2 regions of the Streptomyces sp. NPDC030799 genome follow, and region 1 is predicted to be linked to the other one. Evidence: riboswitches for the same ligand, from Rfam matches in the RefSeq annotation. Region 1 holds a riboswitch; the other holds the start of a gene.
What was found. Region 1 has a riboswitch for S-adenosylmethionine ahead of ACZ41I_RS22590 (aminotransferase class V-fold PLP-dependent enzyme). Riboswitches for the same ligand answer to the same signal wherever they lie in the genome.

Region 1 (3,398 bases):
TTCACACCGCCGGGACGCAGCGGCCCTCCTCCGTGCGGTACGTCCACTTCGCACCGTCGGTCACCAGCTCCCGTACCGCCGTCACGAAACGCTCCACGTGCTCGTCGGGCGTTCCCGCGCCGAAGCTGACGCGGATGGCGTTGAGGGACTTCTCTCCCGGGGCGGCCTCGGGAGCGCCGCACTCGCCCTGGGCCTGGGGGTCGCTGCCGAGGAGGGTGCGGACCAGGGGGTGCGCGCAGAAGAGGCCGTCGCGGACGCCGATGCCGTACTCGGCGGAGAGCGCCGCGGCGAAGTGGGAGCTGTTCCAGCCCTCCACGACGAAGGAGATGACGCCGACGCGCGGGGCGTCGTCGCCGAACAGGGACAGCACCTTCACCTGCGGGACCTCGGCGAGGCCCGCGCGGACCCTGGCGACCAGGTGCTGTTCACGGGCGACCAGGGTGTCCCAGCCGGCCTCGGTGAGTGCCTTGCAGGCCGACGCGATGGAGTAGGCGCCGATCACATTGGGCGACCCCGCTTCGTGCCGCGCGGCGCTCTCGTGCCACTCCACGTCCACGCCGCCGTCCTGACGCCGGGTCACCTTGCGGCTGGCGCCGCCGCCCGCGAGATACGGCTCGGCCGTGCGCAGCCAGTCGGCGCGGCCGGCCAGGACACCGGAGCCGAACGGGGCGTACAGCTTGTGGCCGGAGAAAGCGACCCAGTCGACGTCCAGGTCGCGGACCGACACGGGGTGGTGGGGGGCCAGCTGGGCGGCGTCCAGGACGATGCGGGCGCCGTGCGCGTGCGCCGTCGCCGCCAGTTCGCGCACCGGCCACAGTTCGCCGGTGACATTGGAGGCGCCGGTGACGCAGACCAGGGCCGGGCCGTAGGGGTCACGGTCGGCGAGGGCGCGCTCCAGGGTCTCGACGGCCTGCTGCGGGGTGCGCGGGGCGTCGAGGCAGGTGACCTTCGCGTCCTGCCAGGGCAGCAGGGAGGCGTGGTGCTCGGTCTCGAAGACGAAGACCTGGCAGTCGGCGGGGAGGGCGCGGGCCAGCAGGTTCAGGGAGTCGGTGGTGGACCGGGTGAAGATCAGCTGGTCGTCGGTCCGGCAGTCCAGGAACTCCGCGACCGTCCTGCGGGCGTTCTCGAACAGGTCGGTGGAGAGCTGGGAGAGGTAGCCGGCGCCGCGGTGGACGCTGCCGTAGTACGGGGCGTAGGCCGCCACGTCGTCCCAGACACGCTGCAGGGCGGGGGCGCTGGCCGCGTAGTCGAGGGCCGCGTAGGTGACCTCTCCGCCGGTGACGAGCGGGACGGTGACATCCCTGCCCAGAACCGGCAGAGGGGCACAAACGGACTGGTCGGCGGCAGCGGTGAAGACGGACATGAGGGAACTCCCGTGAGACATACGCCCTGGGGCGCAGGAAGAAGAGAAAAGGGTGTGCGGAGGCGGGGCTCGGCGGCCCTATCGCATTCGCTTGCTCACGGAAGGCTCCCTCGAACGACCAGGACCCCTGGTCCCGCGCTTCAGAAGCGCGCGAGGGGTCCGCGCTTGCCGTAGACCTCGCTGCCTACGGCCTGGTCTTCACCCGGGGCACCCCGCCACGGACGGAGGGTTGCCGGACAGCCGGCCGGGGCCGAATGACTGTCACTCATGACCTGGTCAGGAACGTACGTGAAGTGATCGCGGTCCCGCAACCCGTGTCCGAATCGCGGGACCGCACCCTGTGTGTCTCAGGCGTTGCTGGCCGCCACCCAGCGCTCCAGCGTCCGCTTCGCCGCACCGGAGTCGATCGACTCCGCCGCCCGGTCCATCCCGGCCCGCAGCTGCTCGGCCAGCGGCGCGTCCGTCGGCCGCAGCGCGACGAGCGCCGCCGCCGAGTTCAGCAGCACCGCGTCCCGTACGGGCCCCGTCTCACCGTCGAGCAGGCGGCGGGCGACCTCCGCGTTGTACGACGCGTCCGCGCCGCGCAGGGCCTCCACGGGGACGAGGTCGAGGCCGACGTCCCGCGGGTCGAAGGACTCCTCGGCGACCTTGCCGTCCCGGACCACCCACACCCGCGAGGTGGCGGTCGTGGTCAGCTCGTCCAGGCCGTCGTCGCCGCGGAAGACCAGGGAGGAGTTGCCGCGCTCGGCCAGGACACCGGCCACGATGGGCGCCATCCGGAGATCCGCCACCCCGACGGCCTGGGACCGCACCTTCGCGGGGTTGGTCAGCGGGCCGAGCACGTTGAAGGTCGTGCGGATGCCCAACTGGCCGCGCGCCGCGGCCACATGGCGCAGTGCCGGGTGGAACTTCACCGCGAAGCAGAAGGTGATCCCGGCCTCCTCGGCGACCTGCGGGACCCGCTCCAGCGGAAGGTTGAGATTGACGCCCAGCTTCTCCAGCACGTCCGACGCACCCGACGCCGAGGACGCGGCCCGGTTGCCGTGTTTGACGACCTTCGCCCCGGTGCCGGCGACGACGATCGACGACATCGTGGAGATGTTCACCGTCTTGGCACCGTCACCGCCCGTGCCGACGATGTCCACGGTCCGCCCCGGCACCTCGATCACGTTCGCGTGCGCGTACATCGCGCGCACGAGCCCGCTGATCTCCTCCACCGTCTCGCCCTTGGCGCGCAGCGCCACGGCGAATCCCGCGATCTGCGCGTCCGTCGCCTCGCCGCGCATGATCCGGTCCATGGCCCATGCCGTGGCGTCCGCGCTCTGGTCGCGGCCCTCCAGCAGGGCGTTCAGTACCTCGGGCCAGGAACGGCCCGCCGCGGTGTCGCCTCCAGCGGGGGTCACAGCGCTCATCAGCCGCTCCTGGTGTCGTAAGGGACAGTGTGATCCCACCCTATCCAGCCACGGAGACGGCGAAGGGCCCCGTCCGCAACCCGGACGGGGCCCTTCAGCGTGTGTGGCGACGCGGTGATCAGTGGTGGCCGTGGCCGCTCGTGATCTCCTTGTACTCCTCGACGGTCGGCTTCGGGATCTGGTTGTCCTCGCCGTAGTAGGCGTTCGACAGCTTGACCCGGAGCTTCTCCGAGGCCGGAACCTTGCGCTCGACACCGTTCTCGTCGACCGTCGGGCCGATCTCGGCCGGCGCGTACTGGTGGTGAGCCGTGAGGGTGTGCAGCTGCTCCTGGCTGAGCGGCTCGTGCACCTCGATGAACTCACCGTGCGGCAGGCGCTTGATGATGCCGGTCTCGCGGCCGTGCAGCACCTTGTCGCGGTCGCGGCGCTGCAGGCCGAGGCAGATCCGCTTGGTGACGATGAACGCGACGACCGGTCCGACGAAGAAGCCGATCCGGACGAACCAGGTGACGGCGTTGATCGACAGGTGGAAGTGGGTGGCCCACAGGTCGTTGCCACCGCCGACCAGGCCGATCATGTAGACCGTCACCCAGGCGACACCGAACGCGGTACGGGTCGGGGCG
Region 2 (3,398 bases), on a different contig from region 1:
CGGTCCCGGCCACCGCGTCGAGGGTCTTCAGGCCGTCGCCGGTGTTGAGGACGACCGTGGTCTTCGCCGGGTCCAGGACGCCGTCCTTGAGCAGCTTGCGGGTGACGCCGACGGTCACCCCGCCCGCCGTCTCCGCGAAGATGCCCTCGGTGCGGGCCAGCAGCTTGATCGCGTCGACGACTTCCTCGTCCGTGACGTCCTCCACGGCACCGCCGGTGCGCCGGGCGATGTCCAGGACGTAGGGGCCGTCGGCCGGGTTGCCGATCGCGAGGGACTTGGCGATGGTGTTCGGCTTCTGGGGCCGTACGACGTCGTGGCCGGCCTTGAAGGCCGTCGACACCGGGGAGCAGCCCTCGGCCTGCGCGCCGAAGATCTTGTACGGCTTGTCCTCGACCAGGCCGAGCTTGATCAGCTCCTGCAGACCCTTGTCGATCTTCGTGAGCTGGGAGCCGGAGGCGATCGGGACCACGATCTGGTCGGGCAGCCGCCAGCCCAGCTGCTCGCAGATCTCGTACGCGAGGGTCTTGGAGCCCTCCGCGTAGTAGGGCCGCAGGTTGACGTTGACGAAGCCCCAGCCCTCGCCGGCCGGGTCGCCGATCAGCTCGGAGCAGAAGCGGTTCACGTCGTCGTAGTTGCCCTCGATGCCGACCAGCTCGCCGCCGTAGACCGCGGCCATGACGACCTTGCCCTGCTCCAGGTCGTGCGGGATGAACACACAGGAGCGGAAGCCGGCCCGGGCGGCGGCGGCGCCGACGGCACCGGCCAGGTTGCCGGTGGAGGAGCAGCTCAAGGTCGTGAAGCCGAAGGCGCGGGCGGCCTCCAGGGCCTGGGCGACCACGCGGTCCTTGAAGGAGTGCGTCGGGTTGCCGGAGTCGTCCTTGATGAACAGGCCGCCGCTGACACCGAGTTCACGGGCGAGGTTGTCGGCCTTGACGAGGTGGGTCCAGCCCGGGTTCAGGTTCGGCTTGTCGGCCACGTCGGCCGGGACGGGCAGCAGCGGCGCGTAGCGCCAGATGTTCGCGGGACCCGCCTCGATACGGCGGCGCAGCTCTTCGGTGTCGTAGCCGGAGAAGTCGTAGGCGATCTCCAGCGGGCCGAAACACTCCTCGCAGGCGAACACCGGGCCGAGCGGGACGCGGTGACCGCACTCGCGACAGCTCAGGGCCGCGGCGGGACCGAGGTCGACGGTGGAACTGCTGGTGCTTGCAACTGTCTGCACAGCCATGGAGGCGAGGCCCTTTCTCCTCATCTTCCTCACGACGCATCTCGCCGTGAGACGGATTTGGCACCTTCCCTAGCCGGGAGCCTCGCCACGTCAACGTGACAAGAACCGACTGGAGGGTTGCCGGGGCTTCAACGGGCCGTGTCCCTCTGCCCCTCTGGATGAGCGGTATGCGGTTGTGGACGCCCCTGACCCCCGACATGCGATGGTCACCGGCGTTGTTCAAGACTGTAACCGACGGCCAGGACAGTTGAGATAGTCGTCCGAACCGCGAGATGGATCACACGGTTCACCCGTGTGGTCACGAACAGTGAGGAGTCGCAGACCGTGCTGGAAGAAGTCGAGCGCTGGCTGGCCACCCGCTCCTGGTCCGTGACCGATCGCCCTCTCCACCGGATCCTGTCCGCCAAACAGCGCACCGGCCAGACCATCAGCGTGGTGCTGCCCGCGCTCAACGAGGAGGAGACGGTCGGTGACATCGTCGCGGTCATCCGTCACGACCTCGTGGAGCAGGTGCCGCTCGTCGACGAGATCGTCGTCGTCGACTCCGGCTCCACCGACCGCACCTCACAGGTCGCGGCCGCCGCGGGCGCCCGGGTCGTTCACCGCGACGAGATCCTGCCCCGCATCCCCGCCGTCCCCGGAAAGGGTGAAGTGCTCTGGCGCTCCCTGCTGGTGACCGGTGGGGACATCCTCTGTTTCATCGACGCCGACCTGAGGGAGTTCTCCTCCGACTTCGTCTCCGGAATCGTCGGCCCGCTGCTCACCGAGCCGGACGTGGACCTGGTCAAGGGCATGTACGACCGTCCGCTCGGCACCGCCGGCGGGCAGGGCGGCCGGGTCACCGAGCTGATGGCCCGCCCGCTGCTGAACATGCACTGGCCGCAGCTGTCCGGTTTCGTGCAGCCGCTCGGCGGGGAGTACGCGGCCCGCCGCTCCCTGCTGGAGCAGCTGCCTTTCCCCGTCGGCTACGGCGTGGAGCTGGGCATGCTGGTCGACGCGCTGCACCTGGTCGGGCTCGACGCGCTGGCGCAGGTGGACGTCGGTGTGCGCAAGCACCGGCACCAGGACGGACAGGCACTGGGCCGGATGGCCGCGGCGATCTACCGCACGGCCCAGCTCCGGCTGGCCCGGGGGCATCTGATCCGGCCGTCGCTGACCCAGTTCGAGCGGGGAGAGGACGGGTTCGAGCCGCGCACCTACTCGGTGGACACCGAGGAACGGCCGCCGATGGCGGAGATCGCGGAGTACGCCGAACGCAAGGTGGCCTGAGGCCGGGTCCGGTCTGCGTCCGGATCCGGTCGGAGTTCGTATACGGCTGCAGCACGGGGCGTAGCCGTACGTTTGAGCGTTTCCAGGCCGGGCTAGGTTGAGGACCATGGCTGCCACGCAGGGTGCTGAGGTGCTGGTCGCGTCCAATCGCGGCCCGGTTTCGTACACGGTGGACGGGAACGGCTCGCTGCACGCCAGGCGGGGCGGCGGCGGGCTGGTCTCGGGACTGTCGGCCATCGGGTCCGACGCGGGCTCGGTGTGGGTGTGCGCCGCGCTCGGCGACGGCGACCGGGAGGCCGTACGGCGTGCGGACGGCGGGCTGCTGCCGGCCGAGGACACCGGCGGGCAGCGGGTGCGGATGCTCGACATCGACGCGGCCGTGCACGCGGACGCCTACAACGGCATCGCCAACTCGGTGCTCTGGTTCGTCCACCACATGCTGTACCAGACCCCGCTGGAGCCGGTCTTCGACACGGAGTTCCGGCGGCAGTGGGCGTCGTACGAGGTCTACAACCGGGCGTTCGCCGAGGCGCTGGCCCAGGAGGCGGCCGAGGGGGCGGCGGTGCTGGTGCAGGACTACCACCTGTGCCTGGTGCCCGGGATACTCCGTGAGCTCCGCCCCGACCTGCGGATCGGCCACTTCTCGCACACGCCGTGGGCGCCGCCGGAGTACTTCGCGCTGCTTCCGGACGACATCCGCGAGCAGTTGCTCGCCGGCATGCTCGGGGCGGACCGGGTGGCGTTCCTGACGCGGCGCTGGGCGGACGCGTTCCGGGACTGCGCGCAGGCGGTCCTGGGATCCGGAAGGTCCGCGGAGGCGCGGATCGGGGTGCACGGACTGGGAGCGGACGGGGACTTCCTGCGGCGGCGCGCGCACGAGCCGGACGTCGCGGAGCGGATGGCG

Region 2: it holds a riboswitch for S-adenosylmethionine, as region 1 does, so the genes downstream of both, thrC (threonine synthase) here and ACZ41I_RS22590 (aminotransferase class V-fold PLP-dependent enzyme) in region 1, are expected to answer to the same signal.

What each region holds. Positions count from the first base shown of each region.
Region 1 covers NZ_JBVIDS010000008.1:424,746-428,143, forward strand. The annotation lists gene ACZ41I_RS22590 (aminotransferase class V-fold PLP-dependent enzyme) at 2-1,363, opposite strand; SAM riboswitch class IV at 1,520-1,636, opposite strand; gene trpD (anthranilate phosphoribosyltransferase) at 1,711-2,775, opposite strand; gene qcrB (cytochrome bc1 complex cytochrome b subunit) at 2,894-3,398, opposite strand, start outside.
Region 2 covers NZ_JBVIDS010000012.1:201,849-205,246, forward strand. The annotation lists gene thrC (threonine synthase) at 1-1,225, opposite strand, end outside; SAM riboswitch class I at 1,243-1,390, opposite strand; gene ACZ41I_RS28815 (glucosyl-3-phosphoglycerate synthase) at 1,550-2,494, shown strand; gene ACZ41I_RS28820 (trehalose-6-phosphate synthase) at 2,625-3,398, shown strand, end outside.